DNA from 3 places in the Pseudonocardia sp. Ae717_Ps2 genome. Region 1 is predicted to be linked to each of the others. Evidence: riboswitches for the same ligand, from Rfam matches in the RefSeq annotation. Region 1 holds a riboswitch; each other region holds the start of a gene.
The links. A riboswitch is a leader RNA that binds a small molecule or an ion and turns the genes downstream of it on or off. The one in region 1 is predicted to bind S-adenosylmethionine.
Positions count from the first base shown of each region.

Region 2: it holds a riboswitch for S-adenosylmethionine, as region 1 does, so the genes downstream of both, Ae717Ps2_RS07405 (aminotransferase class V-fold PLP-dependent enzyme) here and Ae717Ps2_RS40405 (putative leader peptide) in region 1, are expected to answer to the same signal.
Region 3: it holds a riboswitch for S-adenosylmethionine, as region 1 does, so the genes downstream of both, Ae717Ps2_RS10845 (isopenicillin N synthase family oxygenase) here and Ae717Ps2_RS40405 (putative leader peptide) in region 1, are expected to answer to the same signal.

Region 1 is NZ_MCIS01000001.1:3,806,279-3,815,777, forward strand. Features, by position in the region: gene Ae717Ps2_RS17405 (ABC transporter ATP-binding protein) at 1-1,494, opposite strand, end outside; gene Ae717Ps2_RS17410 (ABC transporter permease) at 1,491-2,393, opposite strand; gene Ae717Ps2_RS17415 (ABC transporter permease) at 2,390-3,340, opposite strand; gene Ae717Ps2_RS17420 (ABC transporter substrate-binding protein) at 3,337-4,968, opposite strand; gene Ae717Ps2_RS17425 (NtaA/DmoA family FMN-dependent monooxygenase) at 4,965-6,341, opposite strand; gene Ae717Ps2_RS17430 (LLM class flavin-dependent oxidoreductase) at 6,338-7,591, opposite strand; gene Ae717Ps2_RS40405 (putative leader peptide) at 7,710-7,808, opposite strand; SAM riboswitch class I at 7,814-7,908, opposite strand; gene Ae717Ps2_RS17435 (ABC transporter substrate-binding protein) at 8,491-9,499, shown strand, end outside.
Region 2 is NZ_MCIS01000001.1:1,522,714-1,532,212, forward strand. Features, by position in the region: gene lhgO (L-2-hydroxyglutarate oxidase) at 80-1,312, shown strand; gene era (GTPase Era) at 1,309-2,211, shown strand; gene recO (DNA repair protein RecO) at 2,232-3,068, shown strand; gene Ae717Ps2_RS07380 (hypothetical protein) at 3,292-3,654, shown strand; gene Ae717Ps2_RS07385 (isoprenyl transferase) at 3,708-4,508, shown strand; gene Ae717Ps2_RS07390 (hypothetical protein) at 4,505-4,921, shown strand; gene Ae717Ps2_RS07395 (DUF2795 domain-containing protein) at 4,960-5,337, opposite strand; gene Ae717Ps2_RS38130 (hypothetical protein) at 5,409-5,564, opposite strand; gene Ae717Ps2_RS07400 (hypothetical protein) at 5,561-6,076, opposite strand; SAM riboswitch class IV at 6,150-6,264, shown strand; gene Ae717Ps2_RS07405 (aminotransferase class V-fold PLP-dependent enzyme) at 6,308-7,666, shown strand; gene Ae717Ps2_RS07410 (Fur family transcriptional regulator) at 7,676-8,128, opposite strand; gene Ae717Ps2_RS07415 (helix-turn-helix transcriptional regulator) at 8,125-8,502, opposite strand; gene Ae717Ps2_RS07420 (antibiotic biosynthesis monooxygenase) at 8,609-8,938, shown strand; gene Ae717Ps2_RS07425 (glycine--tRNA ligase) at 9,143-9,499, shown strand, end outside.
Region 3 is NZ_MCIS01000001.1:2,283,244-2,292,742, reverse strand. Features, by position in the region: gene Ae717Ps2_RS10860 (ABC transporter substrate-binding protein) at 1-1,240, opposite strand, end outside; gene Ae717Ps2_RS10855 (alpha/beta fold hydrolase) at 1,237-2,088, opposite strand; gene Ae717Ps2_RS10850 (O-acetylhomoserine aminocarboxypropyltransferase/cysteine synthase family protein) at 2,085-3,368, opposite strand; gene Ae717Ps2_RS10845 (isopenicillin N synthase family oxygenase) at 3,365-4,378, opposite strand; SAM riboswitch class I at 4,639-4,731, opposite strand; gene Ae717Ps2_RS40310 (putative leader peptide) at 5,186-5,257, shown strand; gene Ae717Ps2_RS10840 (peroxidase-related enzyme) at 5,446-6,027, shown strand; gene Ae717Ps2_RS10835 (peroxidase-related enzyme) at 6,064-6,678, shown strand; gene Ae717Ps2_RS10830 (LysR family transcriptional regulator) at 6,793-7,719, opposite strand; gene Ae717Ps2_RS36070 (acyl-CoA dehydrogenase family protein) at 7,779-8,951, shown strand; gene Ae717Ps2_RS38175 (SDR family oxidoreductase) at 8,948-9,499, shown strand, end outside.

The DNA of each region.
Region 1 (9,499 bases):
GTGCGCGACCCGCCGCACCACGGCGAGGTCGTGCGAGATGAACAGGTAGGACAGGCCGTCGCGCTGCTGCAGCTCGGCGAGCAGCTCCAGCACCTGGGCCTGCACCGAGACGTCGAGCGCGGACACCGGCTCGTCGGCGACGACGAGGTCCGGCGAGAGCGCGAGCGCGCGGGCGATCGCGACCCGCTGGCGCTGTCCCCCGGACAGCTCCTCGGGCCGCCGGTCGAGCACCCCGGCCGGCAGCGCGACCCGGTCGACGAGCTCCGCGGCCCGGTCGGCCTGCTCGGCGGCCGACCCGACGGAGAACGCCCGCAGCGGCTCGGTGACGATCTCGCGGACGGCGAACCGGGGGTCCAACGAGGCGTAGGGGTTCTGGTAGATCAGCTGGGCGCGGCGGCGCAGCTGACGCCACGCCTCGCCGCGGACGCGGGTGACGTCCTCGCCGTCGAGGAGCACCTGCCCGGAGGTGGGGTCCTCCAGGCGCAGTAGCAGCCGCGCCGTCGTCGACTTGCCCGAGCCGGACTCCCCGACCAGCGCGACGGTCTCGCCGCGGGCGATCGTGAACGACACCCCGTCCACGGCGCGGTGGGTGCGCCGCGTCCAGGACCCTCGCGCCCGCGGCAGCGGGAACTCCTTGACCAGGTCGCGGACCTCGGCGACCGGGGTCCCCGCCGTGTCGACGGGCGGCAGCACCGGCGGGGCGGTGATCGCGAGACCGGGGGCGGCGGCGAGCAGCTCCCGGGTGTAGGGGTCCTGCGCCCCGGCGAGCAGCTCGGCCGGGGTGCCCTGCTCGACGACCCGACCGTGCCGCATCACGACGATCCGGTCGGCCCGGTCGGTGGCGACGGCGAGGTCGTGGGTGATCAGCAGCAGCGCGGTGCCCCGCTCGCGGCGCAGCGCGTCGAGGTGGTCGAGGATCCGGCGGGCGACGGTCGCGTCCAACGCGCTGGTCGGCTCGTCGGCGACGACCAGCGAGGGTCCGGCGGCGAGGGCGATCGCGATGAGCACCCGCTGGCGCATCCCGCCGGACAGCTGGTGGGGGTACTGCCCGGCGCGGGTCCCCGGATCGTCGAGACCGGCCGCGGCCAGCAGCTCGACGGCGCGGGCCGCGGCCGTGCGGCGGTCGGCGAGCCCGTGGGCGCGCAGGCCCTCGGCGACCTGCACACCGACCTTCTGCACGGGGTTCAGCGCGACGCCCGGGTCCTGCGGGATGAACCCGATCCGGGCTCCGCGCACCGACCGGTAGGCGCGCTCGGACAGCCCGGTGAGGACGGTGCCGTCGAGTGCGACCGTGCCCGCGGTGACCGACCCTGCGGCGGGCAGCAGCCCGAGCACCGCGGAGGCCAGGGTGGTCTTGCCCGACCCGGACTCCCCGACGACGGCGACGACCTCCCCGGGCGCGACGGTCAGGTCGACGCCGCGCACGGCGTGCACCGTCCCGCCACCGGCGGCGTAGGCGACCTCCAGACCCGTCACCTCCAGCAGGGCGCTCATGCCGACCGCCTCCACTCGCCGTCCAGGGCCCGGGCGATCCGGTTGACCGACAGCACGGTCGCGGCGATGACGAGGCCCGGCATCGCGCACACCCACCAGGCGACGGCCAGGTAGTTCCGGCCGTCGGCGACCAGCGAGCCCCACTCCGAGGCCGGTGGCGGGGCGCCGTAGCCGAGGAAGCTCAGCGCGGACACCGCGAGGATCGCCAGCCCGAACTCCAGCACGGCGAGCACGGCGACCGGTCCGGCCGCGTTGGGCAGGACGTGGCGCCACGGCGAGACGTACCAGCGGGTGCCGACGGCGCGGGCGGCCTCGACGTAGAGGGCGCGGCGCACCCGCAGGGTCTCGGCACGCATCACCCGGGCGAAGCTCCCGACGCTCGCCACGCCGACCGCGATCGCCACCTTCACCGTGCCGAAGCCGAGCGCGGTGATGAGCGCGAGCGACAGCAGGATCGCCGGGATGGCGAGCAGCACGTCGACGCCGCGCATGAGGACCTCGTCGACCCAGCCACCGGCGAACCCGGCGACCAGCCCGATCAGCCCGCCCGCGAGGAGCGCGACGGCGACCGCGATCACCGTGGCCTGCAGCGACAGCGAGGCGCCGTGCACGACGCGGGTCCACACGTCGCGGCCGAGGTGGTCGGTGCCGAACCAGTGGCCCGGTCCGGGCGGGGACAGCCGGCGTGCGGTGTCGCCGACGGCGGGGTCGCCGGGGGCGAGCAGCGACGGCACGAACGCCGCGGTCAGCACCAGCAGCACGATCGCCGCGGCGAGCACGAGCCCGGGCCGGGCCCGCAGGAGGCGGCCGAGCCGGGCCGCCGGGCGGCGCGGGGCCGGAACCGGCTCCGCGCCGGGCGCGGGAGCCGGGGTGGCCAGGTCGCGGTCGAGCAGGGTCATCGGGAGCTCCCGGAGGCGACGGCGACCCGCGGGTCGAGCAGCGGGTAGGCCAGGTCGACGAGCAGGTTGACCACGACGAACGCGAGTGCCGCGAACAACACGATGCCCTGGACGACGGGGATGTCCTGCGCCCCGACCGAGGCGACGGTGAGCCGGCCCAGGCCGGGTCGGGTGAACACCGTCTCGACGACGACGGACCCGGCGAGCACGTTGCCGACGACGTAGCCGAGGACGGTGAGGGCGGGGATCGCGGCGTTGCCCAGCGCGTGGCGCAGGTGCACCGCGGCCTCGCCGACGCCCTTGGCGCGGGCGGTGGTGACGTAGGGCGAGTCCAGTGCCTGGCCGAGGCTCTTGGCCAGCACCTGGGCGACGAGCGCGCCGGTCGGGAGCCCGAGGGTGACCGCGGGCAGCACCAGCGACTCCGGACCGCGGTCGCCGACCGACGGCAGCCAGCCGAGGGAGAACGAGAACAGCTGCACCAGCATCAGCCCGACCCAGAACACCGGCAGCGACACCGCCAGCGACGGCAGCGACGCCAGCACCTGCCGCAGCCACGGCGACCGGACCCAGGTCGCCGCGACGGCGACCGCGGTGCCCGCGACGACCGCCACGACCAGCCCGGCCGCGGCGATCTGCAGGGTCGGCGGGAGCGCCTCGGCGACGGCGGTCCGCACGTCCTGCCCGCTGACGAAGGAGGTCCCGAGGTCGCCGTGCAGCGCGGCCCACAGCTTGGTCACGTACTGCACCGGCAGCGGCTGGTCCAGGCCGTAGCGGGCGCGCAGGGCGGCGAGCTCGGCCGGGGAGACCGGCTCGCCGTCCGACGCCGACGCCATGGTCGCGACCGGGTCACCGGGCAGCAGGTACAGCACGACGAAGCTGACCGTCCACGCCGCCCACAGCACGACGGCGGCGAGCCCGAGGCGGCGCAGCAGGTAGGGAAGGGTCATCGCGCGTCGGACTTCCAGGCGTCGTGGAGCTGGATGCGCGAGGACGCGTCGAACGCGACCCCGTGCGCGTCCGGGCCGACGCCGAGCACCGTGGTGAGCTCGACGACGGGCGCGGTGTCGAAGCGCTGCGCGAGCAGCGCCTGCGCCTGCCCGACGAGTGCCGCGCGCCGCGCGGGGTCCACCGTCGCGGCCTGGGCCAGCAGCGGTGCCTGCAGCGGCCCGTCGGGCAACCGGTACCGGTTGACTCCGTCGGTGCCGTAGGTCGACCGCAGGATGTCCGGGTCGGCCCGGGTCAGGTTGCCCCACGCGGCGACGAAGTCACCGCCGTCGAGGACGGCCTGGGTCTCGGCGATCTGGACCTCGCGCAGCGCCACGTCGATCCCGATCCGGCGCAGCTGCTGCTGGATCAGCTCCAGCGCGGGCTTGGTCGTGCCGATGTTCTGCGCGAAGGTCAGCGGCACGGTCAGCCGCTGCCCGCCCTTGGCGCGGATGCCGTCCGGACCGGGCACCCAGCCGGCGCGGTCGAGGGCGGCGGTCGCGGCGGCCGGGTCGTAGCCGACGAGCGCGGACTGGTCGGCGTAGGACGGCGTCGTCGACGACAGCGGGCTCGTCGCCGCGCGGGTCTGGCTCGGGTACACCGCGGCGACGACCTCGTTGCGGTCGATGCCCCGGCTCACCGCCTCCCGGACGGCGGCGTCGGCACCCAGCGGCGTGCCCTGGTTGAACGTGATCCCGAACGGCAGGCCGGGGTTCGGCCGGGCCGGGAGCTGCACGCCCGCCGCGGTGAGCGGGGCCTCGTCCTGCTGGCCGACGCTGGCGATCGCGTCGACCTCGCCGGACTGCACGCTGCCCGCCCGCACCCCGGACTCGGGGACGACGCGGAACTCGGCCCGGTCGAGCCAGGCCTCGCCGGGGTGGGTGAACAGCTGCGAGCCCCAGTCGTAGCCGGCCCGCTTGGCGAGCACGGTGACGTCGTTCTTGGCGTAGCGCTCGAGGGTGAACGGCCCGGAGCCGACGACGCCCGCGCAGCGCTCGTCGTCGGAGCGGGCGGCGCTGGCCGGGGAGAGCAGGCCGAGGCTGTGGGTGGAGGTGCCCTGCAGGAACTGCACGTTGGGCCGGGAGAACCGGACGGTGAACTCGGTCGGGCTCGCGACGTCGGTGCCGACGTACCCGGCCAGGTAGCCCTTGGGCAGGCTGCCGCGGGCGCCGAGCGAGCCGACCCGGTCGAAGTTGGCCTTGACCGCGGCCGCGTCGACCGGGGCGCCGTCGGAGAAGGTCGCGCCCTGGCGCAGCGTGAAGGTCCAGGCGGTGGCGTCGGCGTTCGACGACCAGCGGGTCGCCAGCCACGGCACGATCGCCCCGGTGGACGGGTCCTGGTCGGTGAGCGAGTCGACGATCTGGCGCAGCGAGTAGATCGAGTCGTTGCTCTGCACCTGCTGCGGGTCGGCGCAGCCCTGGTCCGAGGACACCGCGAACACCAGGGTGCCGCCGGGACGGGGCGGCCCGGCATCGTCACCGGCGCCACCGGCGCCCGATCCGCAGGCCGTGAGGACCAGCGCGGTGGCGGCGAGCAGCACCGCGCAGCGGCCGGCGGTCACGCCCCGCCCGGACCCGAACCGGCGGCTCACGCCGTCACAGCCGGGGTGTGGCGCTCGCCGAACCGCGACGGGTGCGCGAGACCGAGGTTCTCCCGCAGCGTCGCGCCCGGGGTGTAGTCGGTCCGGAACACCCCGCGCTCCTGCAGGATCGGCACCACCCGGTCGACGATCTCGTCGAGGCCGGACGGGCTGACGTGGGAGCCGAGGATGAACCCGTCGGAGGCGTCGTTCTGGACGTAGCGGTCGATCTCGTCGGCCACGTGCTCGGGGGTCCCGACGAACACGGCGCGGTCGAACACGTGCTTGACCGTCTCGCGCAGCGAGTACCCGTGGGCATCGGCGAGCTCGCGCCAGGCGGCGACCGTGGCGTGCGCGTCCTGGGTCAGCGGGGCCCGGCCCTCGATCCACTTCGGGGCCTCGGGGGTGGGCTCGACGTCGGGCAGCGGCCCGTCCGGGTCGTAGCCGGACAGGTCGCGGTTCCAGACCATCTCGGCCAGCACGATCGAGGTCCACGGGTCGACCTGCTGGTCGTGGATGTACTCGTGACGCTCGCGGGCCTCGGCGTCGGTGTCGCCGAGCACGACGCCGGCGCTGGGCAGGATCCGCACCTCGTCGGGGTCGCGGCCGGCCTTGCGGACCCGGGCCTTGACGTCGTCGTAGAAGGCGCGGGCCTCGTCGAACTTCTGGTACCGGGAGAAGATCGCGTCGGCGGACGCGGCGGCGAAGTCGCGACCGGCCGGGGACTCGCCGGCCTGCAGCACGACGGGGTGGCCCTGCGGGCTGCGCGGGGTGGTGAAGCGCCCGGCGATGTCGAACTGGTTGCCCGAGACCGCGAAGTCGCCGACGTGGCCGTCGCGCAGGAAGGTGCCCGACGCGGGGTCGGCGACGACGGCGTCGGAACCCCAGGAGTCCCAGAGCGCCCGGACCGCGGCGAGGGTCTCCCCGGCACGCTCGTAGCGCTGGTGGTGGCCGAGGTAGGCGCCGCGGCGGAAGTTCTCGCCGGTGGGGGCGTCGGAGCTGGTGACGACGTTCCACGCCGCGCGCCCGCCGGAGAGGATGTCCAGCGTCGCGAACCTGCGGGCCAGCTCGTAGGGCTCGTTGAAGGTGGAGTTGATCGTCCCGGCCAGACCGATGTGCTCGGTGACCGCGGCCAGCGCGGCGAGCACGGTGAAGGTGTCCGGGCGTCCGACGACGTCCTGGTCGAAGATCTCCCCGCCGCGGGTGCGCAGCCGCAGGCCCTCGGCGAGGAAGAGCAGGTCGAGGCGCCCGCGCTCGGCGGTGCGCGCCCAGTGCTCGAACGACTCCCAGGCGATGTGGCTGCCCGAGGCCGGGTCGCTCCAGACGGTGTCGTGGTTGACGCCCGGGAAGTAGGCGCCGAGCACGATCTGCTTCCTGTTGCTCATGCGGTGGCTCCGGAGAAGGTCGGGACGACGGCGGACCCGGCCCCGGCGGCGTAGCGGCTGGCGGGCCTGGGCAGCCCGAAGCGCTCGCGCAGGGTGGTCTCGCCGTAGGCGGTGCGGAACGCGCCGCGGGACTGCAGCTCGGGGACCAGGCCGTCGACGACGGCGTCGAGGTCGGTCGGCAGGACGGCCGGGCGCAGCCGGTAACCGTCGAGCCCGGCGCGGCGCCAGGACAGCAGGGTGTCGGCGAGCCCGGCGGGGGTGGTGGCGAGGATCGCGGCGTCGGAGGAGAGCGGGTCGAGTGCGTCGAGCCGGGCGAGCCGCTCGCGGGCGGCGCGCTGGGTGTCGGCGAGCACCACGACCACGTCGCCGAGGATGCGCAGCGGCGGTGCGGTGCGGCCCGCCGCGGCCTCGGCGGAGCGGACCTGGGCGACGATGCGGGCGGCGTCGTCGGCGTCGTGCGGGGTGGTGGCCACGACGTCGCCGACCCGGGCGGCGAGCAACGCCGGCTCGTAGCCGTGGGCCAGTGACAGGACCAGCGGCTGGCCCTGCGGCGGACGCGGCACGATCGAGGGGCCGGCGACGCCGAAGTGCTCCCCGGCGAAGTCGACCCGGTGCAGCTTGTCGCGGTCGACGAAGCGCCCGGTGAGCGCGTCGCGGATCTCGGCGTCGTCCTCCCAGGAGTCCCACAGCCGGCGCACGACCTCGACGACGTCGGCGGCCTCCCCGAACAGCTCGGCGACCAGCGCGCGGCCGGCCGGGGTGTCGAGGTCGGCGCGGCGCAGCCCGGGGACGGTGCGGCGCCCGAAGTGGGCGGCCTCGTCGGCGCGGACCGAGGTCTGCACCCGCCAGCCGGCACGGCCGTGGCTGTCGTGGTCGAGGGTGGCCAGCGCGGACGCGACGTGGAACGGCTCGGTGTGGGTGGTGGTGACGGTCGGGACCAGCCCGATCCGCGACGTCAGCGGGGCGAGGAAGGCGGCGACCAGCGAGGCGTCGAGGCGTCCCTGGACCCGGTCGGTGCGGCGCTGTGCCCCGTGGAGGTGGTCCCCGGACTGCAGGCCGAACCCGTCCTCGATCGTGAGCAGGTCGAGCAGCCCGCGCTCGGCGGTGCGGGCGAGGTCGGCCCAGTAGCGCGCGGTGAACAGCTCGCCGGGCCGGGCGCCGGGCTCGCGCCAGGCGGCGGGGTGCCAGCCGGCGCCGTCGAGCGCGACGGCCAGGTGCAGCGGCCGGTCTGAGGTGTCCGTTGTGGACATGAGGGCATCGCTTCCTCGTCGCACGGGGCGCGACGGAACGGGTGGGACGTCACGGGGGGGCGGACGCCACCGCCGACGGGGCGCCGGCGGGCGACGCGCAGCGCGGGACGGGGCGGTGTCAGGCCCGACAGGTCGCGCCGGCCACCCGCATCAGGTCGACGTGGCGCCGGTACCGAGGGTGGTGCGCGCCGCGCACCTGCTCCGCGATCGACCGCATGATCTCCTCCATCGAACCCGGCTGGAGCACCCGCACCCGCTGCTGCGGGGGGTTGCTGCGGCGTCGTCGAGCCGGGTCTCTCGGCCGCTCCGGATGGTGTGCACCCCGACTGTAGGGAGCCCGTGCCCGATGGTGTCAACCCGCGGAGCCGGCCCAGTGATGCCCGCCGCACCGAAGCTCCCGACCGGCGGAATCGGGACGCCTAACCGGCTCGACCTGTCCGGACAAGCCGGTCGCTTTCCTGGGGGGTGGACACCAGGTTGTCCGGAGAGGTGACCACGACGCACCCTGGTCGGGTGACGACGAGCCGACGGAGGCCCTCGCGCCCCCACCGGTTCGCAGGGGGTGCGACCGAGCCCTCCCCCCACCAGCCGGCCCGAGCCGCACGGCGCGCGGTGCCAGTGCGTCCGACCGGCCTCGAGCCGTTCTGGCCGAGCCGGCGCGCCCCCGCCTACAGCGAGCTCTGTCGCTGACCGAGCCGTACCGGTCCCCGCTCTTCCGCGGACGGTAACGCCACACGTCCGGCGTCCGACGCATCCGCCGGAACAGGGATCGCCCGCCGGACACCGGTCCGGCCCGCCACCCGTCCCGCATCCCGGCACGCCGTCCCGGCCGGCCGGACCCGGCGCGCCGTGGTCGTCCCGACCGCCCGCCGCCCACCACGGAAGGACCCCGTCCCGCGATGTCCCCGCACGTCCTGCGCCCCGGCTCCCGGGTGCGCACCGCCGCCGTCCTGCTCGCGCTGCTGACCGCGCTCGGACTCATGGCCGGCTGCTCCCGCGCCGCCGAGAGCACCACCGCCGCAGGTGCCACCTCCCCCGCCGCCGAGGTCCGCGTCGGCTACTTCCCGAACATCACCCACGCCCCCGCGCTGGTCGGGGTGAAGCAGGGCCTGTTCGCCAAGGAGCTGGGCAGCACGAAGCTCACCACCCAGACCTTCAACGCCGGCCCGGACCAGGTCAACGCCCTGCTCGGCGGCTCGATCGACGTCGCGTTCATCGGCTCCGGCCCGGCGATCAACGCCTTCACCAAGTCGAACGGCGAGGCGGTGCGTCTGGTCGCCGGCTCCACCTCGGCCGGGGCCCAGCTGGTGACCAGCCCGGACATCACCTCGCCCGAGCAGCTCAAGGGCAAGATCATCGCGACGCCGCAGCTGGGCAACACCCAGGACATCGCCTTCAAGACCTGGCTCAAGGAGAACAACCTCCCGATCGGGGACGGCCCGGACGCGGTGACCGTCCAGAACATCGACAACCCGCAGACCCTCGACCTGTTCAAGCAGGGCAAGCTCGCCGGCGGGTGGCTGCCCGAGCCGTGGAGCTCGCGCCTGGTCGACGCCGGCGCGAAGGTGCTGGTCGACGAGAAGGCCCTGTGGCCGGACGGGAAGTTCCCGACCACCGTCGTCATCGCCCGGACCGAGTTCCTGCAGCAGCACCCCCAGACCGTCGAGGCGATCCTGCGCGGCGAGCAGGCCGCCATCTCCTTCATCCGCAGCGACCCGGCGCAGGCCAAGACCGTGTCCAACGCCGCGATCGGCGAGATCACCGGCAAGCCCCTGGCCGCGAACATCCTCGACCGCGCCTTCACCGAGCTGTCCTTCGACACCGACCCGCTCGCCTCGACCTTCCCGCAGCTGGCGAAGGACTCCGTCACCGCCGGCATCGCGCAGAGCGAGGCGAACCTGACCGGTT
Region 2 (9,499 bases), 2.3 Mb from region 1:
ACGTGACCGTCCCGCCGCGGGCGGGACGCGAGGAGGACCTGATGGCTGCCCGCACGACCATCCCCGCGGAGCGTGCCCGGTGACCGGGCTGCCCGCGACACCGCGCTACGACCTCGTCGTCGTCGGGGGCGGGATCGTCGGCCTGGCCACCGCGTACGCCGCCACCCGCAACGGGCTGAGCGTCGCCGTCGTCGAGCGCGAGCAGCGCCTGGCGAACCACCAGACCGGCAACAACTCCAACGTCGTGCACTCCGGGCTCTACTACGCGCCCGGCGGCTACAAGGCCCGCTTGGCCGTCGCCGGCTGCGCCGAGACCATCGCGTTCTGCCGCGAGCACGACCTGCCGCACCAGGTGTGCGGCAAGCTCGTCGTCGCGACCGAGCCCGAGGAGCTGCCCCGGCTCGACGAGCTGGCCCGCCGCGGCGACGCCAACGGCGTGGAGAACCACCGCCTCGACGAGCACGGCATCCGCACCTACGAGCCCGACGTCCGTGGCCTCGCCGCGCTCTGGGTGCCCTCGACCGGCATCACCGACTACCGGCTGGTCGCGGAGAAGCTGGGCGAGCTGGTGGAGAAGAACGGCGGTGAGGTCCACCTCGGCCGCACCGTCACCGGGTTCGCCCGCCGCCCGTCCGACGTCGTCGTGCGCACCACCCGCGGTGACCTGCTCGGCACCCGCGCCGTGGTCTGCGGCGGACTGCGCTGCGACGAGCTCGCCCGCCTCGCCGGTGCCGACCCCGGTGTGCGGATCATCCCGTTCCGCGGCGAGTACTCCGGCTTCTCCGAGCGGGCCGCCTCGCTGGTCCGCGGCCTGATCTACCCGGTCCCGGACCCGGCGTTCCCGTTCCTCGGGGTGCACGCCACCCGCGGCATCGACGGCACCGTCCACGCCGGCCCGAACGCCGTGCTCGCGCTGGCCCGCGAGGGCTACGACTGGCGCACGGTCAAGCCGAAGGAGCTGCTGGGGACGCTGACCTACCCGGGCATGGTGAAGGTGGCGCGCACGCACTGGCGCTACGGCATCGGCGAGGTCCGCCGCTCGCTGTCGACGCGCGCGATGGTCCGCCAGATCCAGCGGATGCTGCCCGAGGTCACCGCCTCCGACCTGCACCCGGCAGGCGCCGGGGTGCGGGCCCAGGCCGTGAAGGCCGACGGCACGCTGGTCGACGACTTCCTGTTCCTCGACCAGGCCGGTCCGGACGGCGCGGGCCGCCCCGGCTCGATCCTGCACGTGCTGAACGCACCGTCCCCGGCGGCGACGGCGGCGCTGCCGATCGGCCGCGAGATCCTCGACCGGCTCGGTGCGGCATGACCGGCGCACAGCCCGAGGGCTTCCGGTCCGGGTTCGCCTGCTTCGTCGGCAGGCCCAACGCCGGCAAGTCGACCCTGACCAACGCGCTGGTCGGGGAGAAGATCGCGATCACCTCCTCGCGCCCGCAGACCACCCGGCACGCGATCCGCGGGATCGTGCACCGACCGGACGCCCAGATCGTCCTGGTCGACACCCCGGGCCTGCACCGACCCAGGACCCTGCTCGGGTCGCGGCTCAACGACCTGGTGCGCGAGACGTGGTCCGAGGTCGACGTCGTCGGGTTCTGCGTGCCCGCGAACGAGAAGGTCGGCAAGGGCGACCGGTTCATCGCCGAGGAGCTGAGCCGGATCGCCGCGCACACCCCGGTGGTCGCTGTCGTCACCAAGACCGACACCGCCCGCCCCGAGCAGGTCGCCGAGCGGCTCACCGAGGTGGCGGCGCTGATGGACTTCGCCGAGGTCGTGCCGACCTCGGCGAAGTCGGGCTTCCAGGTCTCGCTGCTGTCGGACCTGCTGGTCGGGCTGCTGCCGGAGGGCCCGCAGCTCTACCCGGACGGCGACCTCACCGACGAGCCGACCGACGTGCTCGTGGCCGAGCTCGTGCGGGAGGCGGCGCTGGAGGGCGTGCGCGACGAGCTGCCGCACTCGATCGCCGTCGTCGTCGAGGAGACGATCGAGAAGAAGGACCTGCTGGAGATCTACGCGATCATCTACGTCGAGCGGTCCAGCCAGAAGGGCATCGTGATCGGCAAGGGCGGTGCCCGGCTCAAGCAGGTCGGCAGCGACGCCCGTCGCCAGATCGAGAAGCTGCTGGGCACCCGGGTGCACCTGGACCTGCACGTGAAGATCGCCGAGGACTGGCAGCGGGACCCGAAGCAGCTGCGCAAGCTGGGGTTCTGAGGAGAACCTAGACTGGGTGGATGGCCCAGCTCTACCGCGACACCGGGATCGTGCTCCGGGTGCAGAAGCTGGGCGAGGCGGACCGGATCATCACGATGCTGACCCGTCAGCACGGCAAGATCCGGGTGGTCGCCAAGGGCGTGCGCCGCACCCGGTCGCGGTGGGGCGCCCGGCTGGAGCCGTTCAACCACGTCGACGTCCAGTGCTACACCGGGCGCACGCTCGACGTGGTCACCCAGGCCCAGACCGTCGACGCGTTCGCGCCGGCGATCGTCGCGGACTGGTCGGCCTACTCCTGCGGCTGCGCGATCCTGGAGACCGCGGACCGGCTGGTGTCCGAGGAGGGCGAGCCGAGCCTGCGGGTCTACCTGCTGCTGCTCGGTGCCACCCGGGCGCTGGCCGACGGCGCCCGCGAACCGGCCCTGGTGCTCGACGCGTTCCTGCTGCGGGCCATGAGCCATGCGGGGTGGGCGCCGTCGCTGTCGGACTGTGCGCGCTGTGCGACGCCCGGCCCGCACCGGTCGTTCACCGTCGCCGGGGGCGGCATGGTGTGCCCGCGCTGCCGCCCGCCGGGTTCGGTCACCCCGGCCCCCGAGACGGTGGCCCTGCTCATGGCGCTGCTGCACGGTGACTGGGACACCGCCGACGCCTCGGGCACCCCGACCCGGCGGGAGGCCAGCGGCCTGGTCGCGGCGCACCTGCAGTGGCACCTGGAGCGCCAGCTGCGCTCGCTGCCCCTGGTCGACCGCCGCGCCCGGGTCCGGCCCGCCGCCGTCGTCGCGCCGGGTGCGCCGGGGACCGCCCCGGAACCGCCGGACGGCGGTGCGCCGACACCTCCGGACGCGCTGTCCGACTAGTGCGATCGGCCCGGTGTCCCGATCGGGCTGCCGTGAGCGGCCCGTATGCTTCGTCGAGCGGTTGACGTTCCCGGTGCGCCGCCCGCCGCGGTGCCGCCGGTCGCGGCGCACGGCGCTTCCGCCGACTCCACCGGGTGAACGTCGCTCAGGACAGGCAACCGGTTGCGCGGTCTCGTTATCCTCCTGTGATCGAGGGGACCCCAGCCCCGTCGGAGAGGCAGTCGTGAACCGACCCCACACACCGCCGCCGGACGACGACCACACCGCTCGCACCCATCGTCTCCCGGCCGCGACGCAGCGGATCCCGGTGCCGCCCACCCAGCAGCTCCCGGCCCGCACCGAGGTCATGCCGGAGTCCCCGCAGGACGGGCCGACCCGTGCGATGCGTCAGGTCCGGGCCCGCACCGAGGACGGCGCCTGGCCGGCCATCCCGATGCTGCCGGTGATCCGGCCCGACGAGTCCGAACCGCTGTCGGAGGTCGACCGGGTCCACGGGCACCGCGGGATGCGCCGGCTGCGCGAGACCATCGAGCGGCTGGAGGACCCGGCCGTGCCGGCCTGGCCCCGGCCCGACCAGCGCGACTGAGCCCGACCACCGCGGCCGAGCCCGGCCATCGGCCCCGACGTAGGGTCGGTGACGTGCCGTTCCAGCCTCCCGCACCGCATCCGTCCGGTGCCCGGCCCCCGGCGATCCCGCCGGAGCTGGTGCCGGGCCACGTCGCCCTCGTCATGGACGGCAACGGCCGCTGGGCCAACGCCCGTGGTCTGCCCCGCACGGAGGGGCACAAGCGGGGCGAGGCGTCGCTGATGGACGTCGCCCGCGGCTGCATCGACCTCGGTGTGCGCTGGCTGTCGGCGTACGCGTTCTCCACCGAGAACTGGCGGCGCAGCCCCGACGAGGTCCGGTTCCTGATGGGCTTCAACCGCGACGTCATCCGCCGCCGCGTCGACGAGATGGACGCGATGGGGGTCCGGGTCCGCTGGGCGGGCCGCCGCCCGCGGCTGTGGCGCTCGGTGATCAAGGAGCTGGAGATCGCCGAGGAGCGCACCCGCGGCAACGACGTGCTGAATCTGACCATGTGCGTCAACTACGGCGGCCGCGCCGAGATCGTCGACTCGGTGCGCCAGATCGCCCGGCTCGCCGCCGAGGGCCGGATCAACCCCGACAAGATCGACGAGCGGATGCTGGCCCGCCACCTCGACGAGCCGGACATGCCCGACGTCGACCTGTTCGTGCGCTCCTCGGGGGAGCAGCGGACCTCGAACTTCCTGCTCTGGCAGAGCGCCTACGCCGAGATGGTCTTCCTGGACACGCTGTTCCCGGACTTCGACCGGCGCCACATATGGCAGGCGATCGAGATCTACGCACGCCGGGACCGGCGTTTCGGCGGGGCCGTGGACGCCGCGACGGGCGACGCCGCGACGGGGGTGACACCGTGACCACCGATGTGATCACGGGGATGCTCGCCACCGCGAAGGGTGCGCTGGAGCGGTTCCACGACGTCACCGCCGACGACGACGGCGCGCTGACCTTCGCCCACGGCGGCGTGCTGTGCGTGGTGCAGGGGACGGAGCTGGAGGAGGGGCTGCCCGTCCTCAACCTGACCTGCGTCGTGGCGTGGGACCTGCCGGACTCCGCCGACCCGGAGCACGACGTGCCGCGACGGGTCGGGCTCGGGGTGGGGGAGGGCCTGTTCGGCACGCCCCGGGTGGTGCGCGGCGAGCGCGGCTGGGACGTGACGCTGCGCTACGCCTTCCCCGCGGCCGGGCTGGGCGAGGGTCCGATGGGGACGCTGCTCATGCTCGTCGTGTCCTCCGCGTCGAGCATGCGGGCCGAGCTCGTCGGCGGCTGACCGGCCGGCCAGGGCGGTGCCCGCCCCGGCCGCGCGGGTCACTTCTTGCGGTTGGTGCCGAGCTCCTCGGCGATCGGGTTGACCGGGTCCACGTCCTTCGTGGACTCCGACAGCCCGGGACGGGTGTGCTCGGTGCGCCGCTGCGCGCGCAGCTGCTCGGTCTCCTCGGCCGACTCGTCCGCGGTGTCGCCCGAGGTCTGGCGCGCCGGGTCGTCGTCGGCCAGGTCCACGGCGGCCACCACGGCGGCGATCGAGGCGTAGTGCTCCTCGGCCGGCACCGCCCGCAGGGCCTCGACCGTCGCGGCGTCGGCCTCGTTGCGCTCGGCGGTCCACGCCAGGTCGTCCTTGCCGGCGGGGAACTCCAGGCCGTGCAGGGCGGTGCGGACGGCGTCGGACGTCGTCGTGCGAGTGGTCATGAGGTCACCTCTCGTCGGGATGTGTCCCGACCGGGTAGCCGCTGTGCGCCGGATGATGCATCCGGCGGGGATCAGTTCCCCGGGCCGTCCGCGGTGCCGTCCCGGGTCACCGCGTCCTCCGGGGCCGCCTCGCCGCTGCCGTCGAGGTGCACCAGCGGCAGCCCCGCCAGCTGGCCCGCGGTCATCCCGTGCGCGACGCCGAGGACGTCGTTCTGGGACTTCTTCATCCGGGCGTCCACCAGGCCGGACAGGCTGTAGGCGACCCGGCCGAGCAGCCGGACCGTCGTCTCGTCGACGAGCGGGCGCGGGGTGGAGACGACGGGACGCCCCGGGGCGTCCCGTCGTTGGACTGGGCCACGCCGATCGAGTACGACTCGCGCGGGTTCACGTGCCGGGAGGCGTAGTGGTCGCGGAGCTTGAACACCATGTCGTGGAACCCGCTGACGTCCCCGTCGAGCTCCAGCGACGTCAGGTCGTCGGTGGTCAGCGTCTTCGTCCGGCCGGAGAAGCACCGCACGTAGCCGATCAGGGCGCCGGTCCACAGGGCCTCGACCAGCGCTGGGTCGGCGTCCACCCGCACCGGCCCGGACTCGGGTCCGCCCAGGGCGGTGACCAGGTGCTCGCAGCAGCGCAGCACGTACTGCAGGTCCTCGAAGACGGCGGCGAGCTGGGCCAGCTCGCCGGACTCCGGGACGTCGATCCGCCGGACCGTGGTGGGCGCGGGGTGCGTGTCCGTCATCGGTCAGACGCTATCCGGGGTGGCGATGCTCACGTGTCTCCATCTGAGACGGTCTGCTAGTTTCGTCGCCGAAGGTCACGAGTGCCAGCGCGAAGCCCCGGCTCGCTGGACGGCAACCCTCCTCCGCGGTGGGGTGCCCCGGGTGATGACCGGGCCGACGCGACACCCGCAGTCGGCAAGCGCGGATCCGTGCGCCACGCCGGGTCCCCGAGATCGGCCGGAGGCCCGATCATGACCCTCGCCCTGCCACGTCCCGTCCAGCACGCCCTGCCCCGCGTCGTCGGTGCGGACCTCACGGTCCCGCTCGTCGACGGCCGGTGGGCCCGCTACTGCGACCTCGACTCCGCCGCGTCCGCGCCGGCGCTGGAGCCGGTCGCCGCGCACGTCGCCGAGGTGCTGCCGTACCACGGCAGCGTGCACCGCGGCGCCGGCTGGACCTCGAAGGTCTGCACCGCGCTCGTGGAGAACGCCCGCGCCGACGTCGCCCGGTTCGTCCGGGCCCGCGCCGACGACGTCGTGGTGTTCACCCGCAACACCACCGATGCGCTCGGCCTGCTCGCCCGCGCCGTCCCCGGCCCGGTGGTGACGCTGGACCTGGAGCACCATGCGACGCTGCTGGCCTGGCGCGACCGCGAGCACCGCGTCGTGCCCGCCGCCGCCACCCTTGCCTCGACGCTCGATGCGTTGCGGGCCGAGCTCGCCGCCCGTCCCGACGCCGCGCTGGTCGCGGTCACCGGGGCGTCCAACGTGACCGGCGAGCTCCTCCCGGTCGCCGAGATCGCGCGGATCGCGCACGCCGCGGGTGCCCGGCTGTGCGTCGACGCCGCCCAGCTCGCCCCGCACCGGCGCGTCGACCTGGCCGGGTGGGACGCGGACTACGTCGCGCTGTCCGGGCACAAGCTCTGCGCGCCCTACGGCGCCGGGGTCCTCGTCGGCCGCCGGGACTGGCTCGACGCCGCCGAACCGCACGTCGCGGGCGGGGGAGCGGTCCGATCCGTGTCCGTCGCCGACGGCCCGGGCGGCGGCACGGTCACGGAGTGGCTGCCGTCGCCGCAGCGGCACGAGGGCGGCACCCCGAACGTCCTCGGTACCGCCGCACTCGGCGCGGCCTGCCGGACCCTGGACCCGCTGATCGACGACATCGTGCCTGCCCACGAGCGCGAGCTCGCCGACCGTCTGCACGCCGGCCTGGCGACGGTCCCCGGCCTGCGGGCCCTGTCCTGCTTCGACGACGCGGGCGACCGCACCGCGACCGTCTCGTTCACCCTGGGCGAGCTGCCCGCCGGGCTGGTCGCGGCGGCGCTGTCGGCCGAGTACGGCATCGGGGTCCGCGACGGCCGGTTCTGCGCCCACCCGCTGCTGGCGCGGCTCACCGGCGGCCGCGACGCCGTGCGCGCGTCGCTGGGCCTGCGCACCGGCTCCTCCGACGTCGACCGGCTGGTCGACGCGCTGACCGATCTGGCACGGCGCGGCCCGGCCTGGACCTACGCCCTCGTCGACGGCCGGTGGGCGCCGACCCCGGACCCGCGCCCGGCGGACCCGTTCGCCCGCGACCGGGAGCTGCCCGCCGTCCCCGGCTGCGGGGACTGAGCCCGGGCCTCAGCCCGCCGAGCAGCGGCCGCAGAGGCCGAAGATCTCGAGGGTGTGCGACACCTCGGTGAAGCCGTGCTTCTGGGCGACCGACTCGGTCCAGGACTCGACCGCCGGCCCCTCGATCTCAACGGCGGCGCCGCACCGGCGACACACGAGGTGATGGTGGTGGTGCTCGGTCTCGCAGCGCCGGTAGACGGCCTCGCCGGACGCGACCCGCAGCACGTCGACCTCGCCGCCGTCGGCGAGGGTCTGCAGGGTCCGGTAGACCGTGGTCAGGCCGATGCCCTCGCCGGCGCGCCGCAGCTCCTCGTGGATCTCCTGGGCGGACCGGAAGTCGTCCAGCCGGTCCAGTAGCGCGGTGACGGCGGCCCGCTGCCGGGTGGCGCGGATGCCGCGCGGCCCGGCGGTGGACCGCTCGGTGACCGCCGCCGCGGTCGTCCGGCCGGTCGTCTCCGTCACGTGTCCTCCTCGACGTGGGCGACGGCGTCCACCACGATGTGCGCCAGGTGGTCGTCCACCAGCGAATACAGCACCTCGCGGCCCTTCCGCTCGCCCTCGACCACCCCGGCGGCCTTGAGGACCCGCAGGTGCTGGCTGATCAGGGGCTGGGTGACCCCGAGCGCGTCCACCAGGTCGTGGACGCACCGCGAGTGTTCCAGCAGCTGCAGCACGATGGCGATCCGGACCGGTGCGGCGAGTGCCCGCAGCAGGTCGCCCGCGGCGGCCAGCGTGCGCGGGTCGCGGGTCGGGCCCGGCTCGGGCGCGGGGTGGTGGTCGTCGTCCGCGCCCGGGCCGGCTCCCGGTGCGTGCGTGGTCTGGGCTGCGGCAGACATGTGGTGGACCCGTCCGTTCCCCCGGAGGCGGCGGCCACACCCTCCGGCGCTGCTGTGCCGTACAGGCCGCACCCGACATGGTAGGCGTGTTCGTTATCGTCGCGCCGTGCTGCTGGTCTGCCGCTTCCGCGTGTCTCCCTCCGAGGAGGCCGCGTTCACCGCGCGTGTGGCCCGCGCCCTGGAACTCCTCGCCGCCCGGCCGGGCTTCCGCGGGGGTGAGGCGGGCCGGGCGATCGAGGACGCCGGGCAGTGGGTCCTGACCGTCCGCTTCGACTCCGTCGACGCCTACCGGCGTGCCCTGGGGCCGTTCGAGGTCCGCGAGCACGTGCACCCGCTGCTGGCCGAGGCCGACACGACCACCGAGGCGACCTACGAGTCCCTGGTGACCGTGACCCCCGGCGCCGCGCCCGTCCACCACCCCAGCCTGTTGAGCTGACCCTCGGACCTCGCGCACCGTCCTGCGACCTCGCAGCCGTTGCACACGGTGCGAGGTCGCAGGAACCTGTGCGAGGTCGGTCGGGCGGAGCCACCGCGGCGGGGTCGGGGGGCAGGGGCAGGGAGTGGGGATACATGGCGGGTCGGTAATCTGGGATGCCCCGTATCCGGGGACCTCCGAACCACCTTCTCTGGAGCGCCGCCAGTGGCCAGCAAGCCCACCTCAGCCAAGATCGAGACCATCGTCGCGCTGACCAAGCGGCGCGGATTCGTCTTCGCCTCCGGTGAGATCTACGGCGGTACCCGGTCGGCGTGGGACTACGGGCCCCTCGGCGTCGAGCTGAAGGACAACATCAAGCGCCAGTGGTGGAAGAGCATGGTGACCGGCCGCGACGACGTCGTCGGCCTGGACTCCTCGGTCATCCTCCCGCGCCAGACCTGGGTCGCCTCGGGCCACGTCGGCACCTTCTCCGACCCGCTGGTCGAGTGCGAGTCCTGCCACAAGCGCTACCGCGCCGACCAGCTCGCCGAGGAGTTCGCCGAGCGCAAGGGCCGCGACCCG
Region 3 (9,499 bases), 1.5 Mb from region 1:
AGTTGGCGATGTCCCGGGCCTCGGCGTGGTCGACGATGCTCAGGTCGTAGTCGGCCTGCGTGAAGACCTTGTCCAGCCAGGTCGCGAACTCGACCGGCTGAACGTTCACCGTGATCCCGACCTGCGCGAGCTGCGAGGCCACGTACGTGCCGATGGTCTCCGGGTAGATGTTCGGGACCTGCAGGGACAGCGTGAGCCCGCTGCCCACGCCCGCCTCGGCCAGCAGCCGCTTGGCGGCCTCCGGGTCGTACGGGTCGATCGCGGTGAGGTCGGAGAACCACGGGTCGGTCGGCGCCACCCCACTGCCGATCACCTGGCCCGCCCCGCCGAGGATGGTGAGCAGCCCCTTCTTGTCGATGGCCTGCCGGATCGCCGAGCGCACTCGCTGGTCCGCGAGCGGACCGCGGGAGTTGTTGAACCCGAGGACGAACTTGTCCGACGTGATCCCCTCGGCGACGCGCAGCCCCTCGCGGCCCGCGAAGGTGCTCACCAGGGTCGGCAGGACCGCCGTCTCGACGTCCGTCTCACCGGTCAGCTGCGCGTTGTTGGCGGCGTTGGGGTCGGGGATGTAGTGCAGCACCACCGAGGCGACCTTGGCCTTCTCGCCCCAGTAGTTCTCGTTGCGCGCCAAGGTGATCGTGGAGCCGCGGTTCCACTGCGCGACGGTGTAGGGGCCGCTGCCGTTCGTGGTGGCGGCCAGGCTCGCCGGGTCGGTGCCGGTCTTGTACACCGCGCCGGCCCGGTTGGTGAGCGCGTAGGTGAGGTTGGCGTCCCGCTTCGACAGGGTGAGCACCACGGTGTTCGGGTCCGGGGCGGACACCCCGGCGACGGCGGCGAAGTCCTTCTTGTTCGGGTTCCTCGAGTCCGGCGCGAGGACCCGCTGGTAGGACCACACGACGTCCGCCGCGGTGAGCGGGGAGCCGTCGGCGAAGGTCAGGTTCGGCTTCAGCGGGAAGGTGTAGGTGAGCCCGTCCGCCGAGGTCTGCACCTCCCGCGCCAGCAGCGGGACGACCTCGCCCGTGGGCGAGCGGGTGAGCAGTCCCTGGTAGACGTTGTCGAGCAGCAGTTGCTCGAGGGCCGCGCCCGACACCGTCGTCAGGTCGAGGCTGGTGGGCTCCAGCACCAGTCGGACGTCGACGGTGGTGTCCGTGCTCGGCGCCGCGCTCTCGGCGGGCCCACCACCACAGGCGGCGAGCAGCAGCACGGCAGCCGCGGCGGGGACGAGTCGGGCCAGTCTCATGCGGGCGATGCTCCGATCAGGTTGTGCGCGAAGCGCAGCAGCTCCGCGTGGACGGTCGCGCGGTCGAGCTCGTGCAGCACGTTGTGCCGGTCCTCGGGGTAGGTCACGATCCGCCCGCGGGGCAGCGCGGCCGCCACCTCACGCGCGCCCGCGACCGGGGCGAGGTCGTCCGCCTCGCTATGCAGCAGCAGCACCGGCAGGTGGTCGAGCGCGCCTTCGGCGAGCAGCGGCGCGGTGCGGGCGGTGGCCGCGACCAGCGCGGACAGGGTCTCGCGGCGCAGCCCGCCCGCCCACACCAGTGGGTCCGCTCGCACCCGCGCGGCCTGGTCCGGATCGCGCACGAGTTCGCCGGGGTCCTTGCGCAGCAGCCACGGGTCGATCCCGGGCGGCAGGCTCGGACCGCCGCGCAGCGCGGATCCGGTGAGCACGAGCCCGGCCACGTCCGCGGCCGGGTCGGCGCGTCCGCGGCCCCGGATCTCGCCGACGAGCAGGGCCGCCACGACCGCGCCGAGCGAGTGCCCGACCACCATGACCGGCAGCCCGGGCCTGCTGCGCCGCGCCTCGGCGAGGACGGTCTCGGCATCCGCCACCAGGTAGTCGACCGACTCGACGAGCACCCGGACCCCCGCGCTGTGACCGTGTCCGGCCTGGTCCGGGGCCCAGGTCTCGATCCCCTCCCCGGCGGCGGTCTCGGCGAGCGAGGCGTACTGCCCGGCGTGCTCGCCGAGCCCGTGCAGCAGGAGCAGCACCGCCCGCGGGCTCTCGGCGGGCGACCAGCGGTGAACGTGCAGCTCACCCCGCCGACCCGCGAGCCGGGACTCCTGGTGCCAGACGACCGTCGTGCTCATTCTCGCCCTTCCAGAGCGTGCTCGAGATCCGCCCGCAGGTCGGCGATCCCCTCGATGCCCACCGACAGTCGGACCAGGCCGGGGGTGACCCCGCTCGCGAGCTGGGCCGCCGGGTCGAGCTGGGCATGGGTGGTCGACGCCGGGTGGATGGCCAGGCTGCGGACGTCACCGATGTTCGCCAGGTGGGTGAACAGCCGCAGCCCGTCGACGAACCGGGCGCCCGCCTCGCGGCCCCCGCGGATCTCGAACGCCACGATGGCGCCCGCGCCCGCGGGCAGGTACCGGCGACCGGCCTCGAACCAGCGGCTCGACGGCAGACCCGGATAGTGCACGGCCTCCACCGCCGGGTGCGCCTCCAGGAACTCGGCCACGGCCTGGGTGTTCTCGACGTGCCGGGCCAGTCGCAGGTCGAGGGTCTCGATCCCCTGCAGCAGCAGGAACCCGTTGAACGGCGAGGGCGCGGGACCGAGGTCGCGCAGCAGCCGGGTCCGCAGCCGCAGGGCGTAGGCGAGCGGACCGAACTGCGCGTGGAAGGACAGGCCGCCGTAGGTGGGGTCCGGTGCGGTGAGCCCCGGCCAGAGGTCGGGATGGCGGCCGAAGTCGAACCGCCCGGAGTCGACCACGATCCCCCCGATCGCGGTCCCGTGTCCGGCGAGGAACTTGGTCGTCGAGTGCACGATGACATCCGCCCCGTGCTCGATCGGGCGCAGCAGGTACGGGGTGGGCACCGTGTTGTCGACGACGAACGGGAGCCCGGCCTGGTGGGCGACCGCGGCGACCCCGGCGAGGTCCAGGACGTTGCCCAGCGGGTTTCCGATGCTCTCGCCGAACAGGGCCCGGGTCCGCGCGGTGATCGCGGACCGCCACTGGTCGAGGTCGTCGGGATCCTCGACGAAGGTCACCGAGATCCCCAGGTCGGCGAAGGTCGAGGAGAGCAGGGTATGAGTGCCGCCGTAGAGGCTCGCCGCGGCGACCACGTGGTCCCCGGCGCGGGCCAGGTTCAGCAGCGCCAGCGACGTCGCCGCCTGCCCGCTGCTCACCGCCACTGCCGCGGCGCCCCCTTCGAGGGCGGCCAGCCGCTCCTCCACCACCGCGGTCGTCGGGTTGGAGAGCCGGGTGTAGGCGTGGCTCTCCAGGTCCTCGAGCGCGAAGGCGGCCGCGGCGTGCGCGCTGTCGGTGAAGCGATAGGAGGTGGTCTGGTAGATCGGGACCGCCCGGGCGCCCGTGGCGGGGTCGGGGACCGCCCCCGCGTGCAGCTGCCTCGTGGCGAACGACGTCACGCGCGCCTCGCCAGCACGTCCGACCAGTACTTCTCGGCCACCCGCGGGTGCGAGCGCAGCCATCCGACGACCGCGTTCTCCCCGAACTGGGCGTGCAGCGGGTTGTCCGGGTCCTCGCTGACCCCGCGGACCTGCGCCGCCAGCTCGGCGGGCAGCTCCAGGGGCTCGACGACGGCGTCGAGCCGCGGGCCGAGGAAGAAGGGCACCGAGAAGCGGTCCACCCCGACCGGCGGGCTGACCACCCGGTGCCGGGTCGCGGTCAGGTAGCCCTGGGTGGCGATCTCCAGCATCTCGCCGATGTTGACCACGAACGCACCGGGGACCGGGGTGGCGTCGATCCAGCGCCCGTCCGGGCCCTCGACCTGCAGTCCGCCGACCGCGTCCTGCTGCAGCAGCGCGAGGTAGCCGTAGTCCTTGTGGACACCCACGCCCTGGTCCGAGTCCGGTTCCGGGCGCCCGGGGTACCGCACGATCTTGACGTGCAGGGAGGACTCCTCGTCGAACCACGCGTCGAAGTAGCCCTCGTCCTGCCCGAGCGCGGCGGCGAGCGCGCGCAGCACCTCGCGGCTGACCCGCAGCGCCTCCGCCTGCCAGGTCAGCACGGTCTCGCGCAGCTCCGGCAGCGCGGTGGGCCACTGGTTGGGCCCGATCAGCCGGACCCAGTCCGGGTCGCCCGGGCCCTGGGTCACCGGCTCCCGCTCGGGGCCGATGTCGATCTGCTCGCGCCAGTCCGCGGTGCCGCCGGTGTGCTCGGTACCGGTGCGGGTGTAACCGCGGAACTGCGGCGAGTGCACGTTCTCGATCTCCAGCCGCTGCTCGACGGGCAGCGCGAAGAAGCGCCGCGCCAGCGCGTCGATCCCGGCGGTGACCTCGTCCGGGACTCCGTGTCCGGTCACGTAGAAGAAGCCGACCTCCCGCGCCGCGGAGCGCAGCTCGGCGAGCACGGCGGCACGCTCGCCGGGGCCGGCGCGGAAGCGGGAGAGGTCGATCACGGGGAGGGTGTCGGTCATGGCGACCTCACGTGTCGTGTCCCGCCGGTCTGTCGACAGATCGGCAGGACGGGAACGAGTCAGACAGCCGGACGCACCCGCGGGGTCCGCAGCAGAACGGACCGCGCGGCGGCCGGGCGGTGCGCGACCTCGGCGACGACCAGCTCGCCGAGGACGGGCGGGTCGAGGTCGGTCCTCACCGACAGAGCGCGGTCCCCGTCCGGCAGTAGTCCACGTGCCGACGCCGGGACCAGACACCCCGGATCCACTGGCGCACGGCTCCCCCATCGCTTCCGGCGGAAGCACCTGCGCCCGTGGGGACGTGGTTGCTGCGGCGTCGTCGAGCCGGTTCTCTCGGCCGCTCTGGATGGACGACTTCACCCAACCTCCGCGCCGCACCCGATGTCAAGCCGATCCCGCCCACAGACCCGTTCGCTGAACGGCGCAGACGTCCGGACGGCAGGCCAGCCGGCCACGTGCCGACATCCCTCCCAGCCGCTCCGCGAGTGCGGTGAGTTCGCCAGCGGTGCCGCGCGGCGCCCCCGACCACGACGACCCGTCCCACCATCCCGTGTCCTCCGGGGCGTCGAGGTGCCATCCGCGCAGTCACGCTGTCACCCGCGGTGCGCCCGACAAGTTCTCGTGGCTCGTCGCCGTCCCGGCCCGCGAGGTACCCGTGATCCGAGAGCGATACCCGCTGCCGATCTTCGGGTGACTCCGACCGAACAGGAAGCCCGATCACCGGAACAGCTTCACCGAATCGAGGTGAGGCGCGCCGCACATACTCGACGGTTGCCCCAACTACTGCGCGTCGGTTAGCGTCGCGGCGTGACGATTCGACTGCCGCTGACATCGCGCGCACACGTCGATTTCTGTCGCGTCTCCTCCTCGGTCTGTTGATCTTTCCGAGCTGTTCCCGCAGAGCCTGACCGGCCTGCGGCGCGAGCCGCCTTCTCTGGCCGCTGCCTGCTGATACCCCCATCTCGGCCGACACTTCTCGTGACGGTCGCTCACTGCGCATGCCCACACCTCTTCAGTGTCGGTGATGTGCCGATGAATGCCGCCCACTCTCCGTGGAAAGGATTTCCATGAGCACCGAAGCGCTCGATCAGCACACGATTTCACGTCTGCGGGTTCCCGAGATCGAGAGTTTGCCCGCGAAACTGCGCGGGCAGATCGAGTCCCTGACCGCGACGCTCGGCTACACCCCGAACTGGGTCCGTGCGTTTGCTCTGGGCGGGGATCACACCGCCCGATTCAACGACTATCTGCTTGCCCTGCTCGACCCGAACCAGGGTCTGCTTCCCTACGTCGACCGCGAGATCCTCGCGACCGTCACCTCGGCGGAGAACGGCTGCAGCTACTGCCGCCTCAACCACGCGGGCAGCCTCGGGGATGCGCTCGGCGACCGCAGGCTGGGCACCCGGGTGGCGATCGACTACCGCGAGGTTCGCGAGCTCTCCCCGCGGCACCGTGTGCTCGCCGAGTTCGCGAGCAAGCTCGCGCTGCGTCCGACCGAGGTGGAGGACGCGGACATCGCCGGCCTCCGTGAGCTGGGCCTCGACGACGAGCAGATCTTCGAGGCGGTGCAGGTCGTGTCCGTGTTCGCCGCGGCGAACCGCTTCAGCATCTTCCTGCAGGTCACGCCGGACGACCAGTTCTTCGCCTGAGCCGAGCCACCCCACCCCTCGAGAGGCCGCCACATCATGACCACGCACGAGACCCTGCCCGAGACCCGCATCTCCCGTCTCAAGGTCCCCGCCCCGGAGGACCTGCCCCCGACCATCGCCGAGTTCTTCGAGCGGACCGAGGCCCTGGAGGGGTACGTCCCCAACTGGCTCAAGGCCTTCGCTCTCGGCGGGCCCGGCTTCACCCGACTCAACGCCTACCTCTTCCCCCTGCTGCTCGGCTCACCGGACAGCCCGAGCACGTTGACGCTGCGTGAGCGGGAGATCGTCGCCACCGTGGTCTCGGTGGCCAACCGGTGCAGCTACTGCCACGCGCTGCACGTGGACGGCCTGGGCAAGGTCCTCGGTGACCACCGGCTCGCCCACCGTGTCGCGTTGGACCACCGCGAGGTCACGGAGCTGACCGACCGCGAACGTCTGCTCTCCGATCTCGCGATCACGTTGACCCACACTCCGGGTGAGGTGTCCGACGCCCGGATCGAGGAGCTGCGGGCCGTCGGGCTGTCCGACGAGGACATCTACGAGGCGGTCCAGATCATCTCGATCATCAACGCCACCAATCGCATCAGCATCGCCCTCGGTGTGCTCCCGGACGCCGAGCTGTTCGCGGCGCCCACCGGCCCGGCGCAGTGAGCCCGGCATCCGCGACGGTCGATCGGGTGCAGGACGACGGCGTGGCCGAGACCGCGGTGAGTGCTGCGGTCCACCCGTCGGCCCGCGGGACGGCGGGCGAGCGCTCCGCGCGGCCTACACCGAGGACCGCACGCTCGTGCTGCCAGACGTGCCGTCGTGAGCCGATGCGCGGGCGTGCCGCAGCAGGATCTCGCCGAACGCCGCCACGGCCGGGTCCTTGTCGTCGTGGGCGTGCACCAGGGCGACCAGCACCTCGGGGTGCGGCTGGGCCAACGGGCGGCGGAGCAACCCCTGCGGGTCGGGCACCGACAGCTCCGGCAGCACGGTGACGCCGACGTGCGCAGCAATCATGGCCAGCGCGGTGCGGGTGTCGTCGGTGCGGTAGACGACGGTCGCGGTCTGCAGCTCCACCAGCCGACCGAGCAGATCGTGCATCAGGTAGCCGGGCCGGTAGGCGATCAGCCGTTCGGTCGCCAGCTCGGCGGCGGGCACCTCGGCCAGGTCGGCGAACCTGTGTCCGAGGGGGGCACAGACGACCAGCGGGCACCGCAGCAACGGGACCACGGTCAGCCCGGGCGGCGCCGGCGCGCCGGCCAGCACGGTGATCAGCCCGGCGTCGAGCCTGCCCGCGGCGACCGCGTCCCCGATCTCGGACGAGCCGGTCGAGGAGACCTGCAGCTCCAGGTCGGGACGTCCGGCCAGCAGGTCGCCGATCGCGGCGGGCAGCACGGTGCCCGCCGCCGCCGTGACCACCCCGACGCGCAGCCGCCCGCGTTCGGCCTCGGAGAAGGCCGCGACGGTGTTCTGCACCTCTGCCGCGGCCCGCGCGATGTGTTCGAGCTGCGGGCGCACCGCCGCGCCCACTTCGGTGGCGGACACCCCGCGCCGCCTGCGGTGCAGCAGCTGTACACCCAGTTCCCGCTCCAGCGCGCGCACCGCCTCGCTGAGCGTGGACTGGCTCATCCCGAGATCGCGGGCGGCGTCCCGGAACGAGCCCGTGCGCAGGATCGCCAGCACGCACCTGGCCTGTTCCACCCGCATCTCACCAGCGTCGCACGGGTCCGCCCGAGCGACGTGCACCCACCCACGGAGATCACCTCATGACCACCGGTTCCGAGACGGGCCAGGGCCTGCGCTCCGCCCTCGACGACGATCTGCTCGCCCGCATCCACGCGCGGGCCCGCGACTACGACGAGGAGAACCGCTTCTTCGCCGAGGACCTCGACGAGCTGCGCACCGCCGGGCACCTGCGCGGCCCCGTCCCCCGGGAGTTCGGCGGCGGCGGACTGACCCTCCACGAGGTCAACCGCGCCCAGCGCGAGCTCGCCTACTGGGCCCCGTCGACCGGCCTGGCGACCACGATGCACCTGTACTGGGTCGGCAACGCCGCGAGCCTCCACCGGGGCGGCGACCGTTCCCAGGAATGGCTGCTGCGCGAGGTCGCGGCGGGAAAGGTGATCGCTGCCGGGCACGGCGAGCCGGGCAACGACGTCGCCATCGCCGACTCCCGCACCGTGGCGGTCCCGGTGCCGGGGGGCTATCGGATCACCGGGCGCAAGATCTTCACCTCGCTCGCGCCCGCCTGGGACTACCTGGGCGTGCACGCCCGCGACGACAGCGACCCGGACCGGCCGCGGATCGTCCACGCGTTCCTCACCCGCGACGCCGGCGTGCAGACCGAGCAGACCTGGGACACCCTCGGTGTACGGGCCACCGCCAGCCACGACACCGTGCTCACCGACGTGTTCGTCCCCGCCGAGCGCGTGATCGACGTGCACGACCTCGGAGCGGATCCGGCGCCTGCCGTCGCGGGGATCTTCACGTGGGTACTGCCGTTGCTGGGCAACGTCTACTACGGCATCGCCCGGCGCGCCGTCGACGTCGCGCTCGCGACCGCGCGGAAACGCACCGCGCTCAGCCTGGGCGACGGGCCCGTGGCCGGGAAGCCGTTCGTGCAGTACCACGCTGCCGAGGCCGAGCTGCTGCTCGAGGGCATCCTCGGCCAGCTGGACAACCTCACGACCGAACTCACCGCCGGGGTCGACCACGGCGCCCGGACCCTGACGAAACTGTTCGCCGCCAAGGAGAACGCCACCCGAGGTGCCCGCGCGGCCACCGACCTCGCGTTGGAGATCGCGGGCGCGGGCTCGATCTCGCGGGGCGGGGAGCTGGAGCGGCTGTACCGCGACGTCCGGGCCGGGTCCTTCCATCCGCCGAACCCGGACACCGTGCGCGACGTCGTCGGCCGGACCGCCCTGGGGCTGTTCCCGTGAGCGACGCGCTCGCCGGCCAGGTCGTGCTGATCTCCGGTGCGGCGCGCGGGCTCGGCGAGAGCCACGCCCGGTTCGTGGTCGCCGCGGGCGGCCGGGTCGTGCTCGGCGACATCGACGGCGACGGTGTCCGCCGGGTCGCGAAGGAGCTGGGAGAGTCGGCCGTCGCCGTCGACCTCGATGTCACCGAGCCGGACTCCTGGGCCGCCGCAGTGCGAGCCGGCGAGGCGGCGGTCGGCGGCCTGACCGGATTCGTCGCCAACGCAGGGATCTTCGGCCACGGCGACACCGCAACCGTCGACCTCGAGGTGTTCCGCCAGGTGCACCGGGTCAACGTCGACGGCGTCCTGCTCGGCATCCAAGCCGTCGTCCCGAGCCTGGTGCGGGCGGGAGGAGGCAGCATCGTGACGATCTCCTCGATCGCCGGGCTGATCGGCATCGAGCACCACCCGTCCTATGTGAGCAGCAAGTTCGCCGTACGCGGACTCACGAAGTCCGCCGCGCTGGATCTGGGCAGGCACCACATCCGGGTGAACTCGGTGCACCCCGGC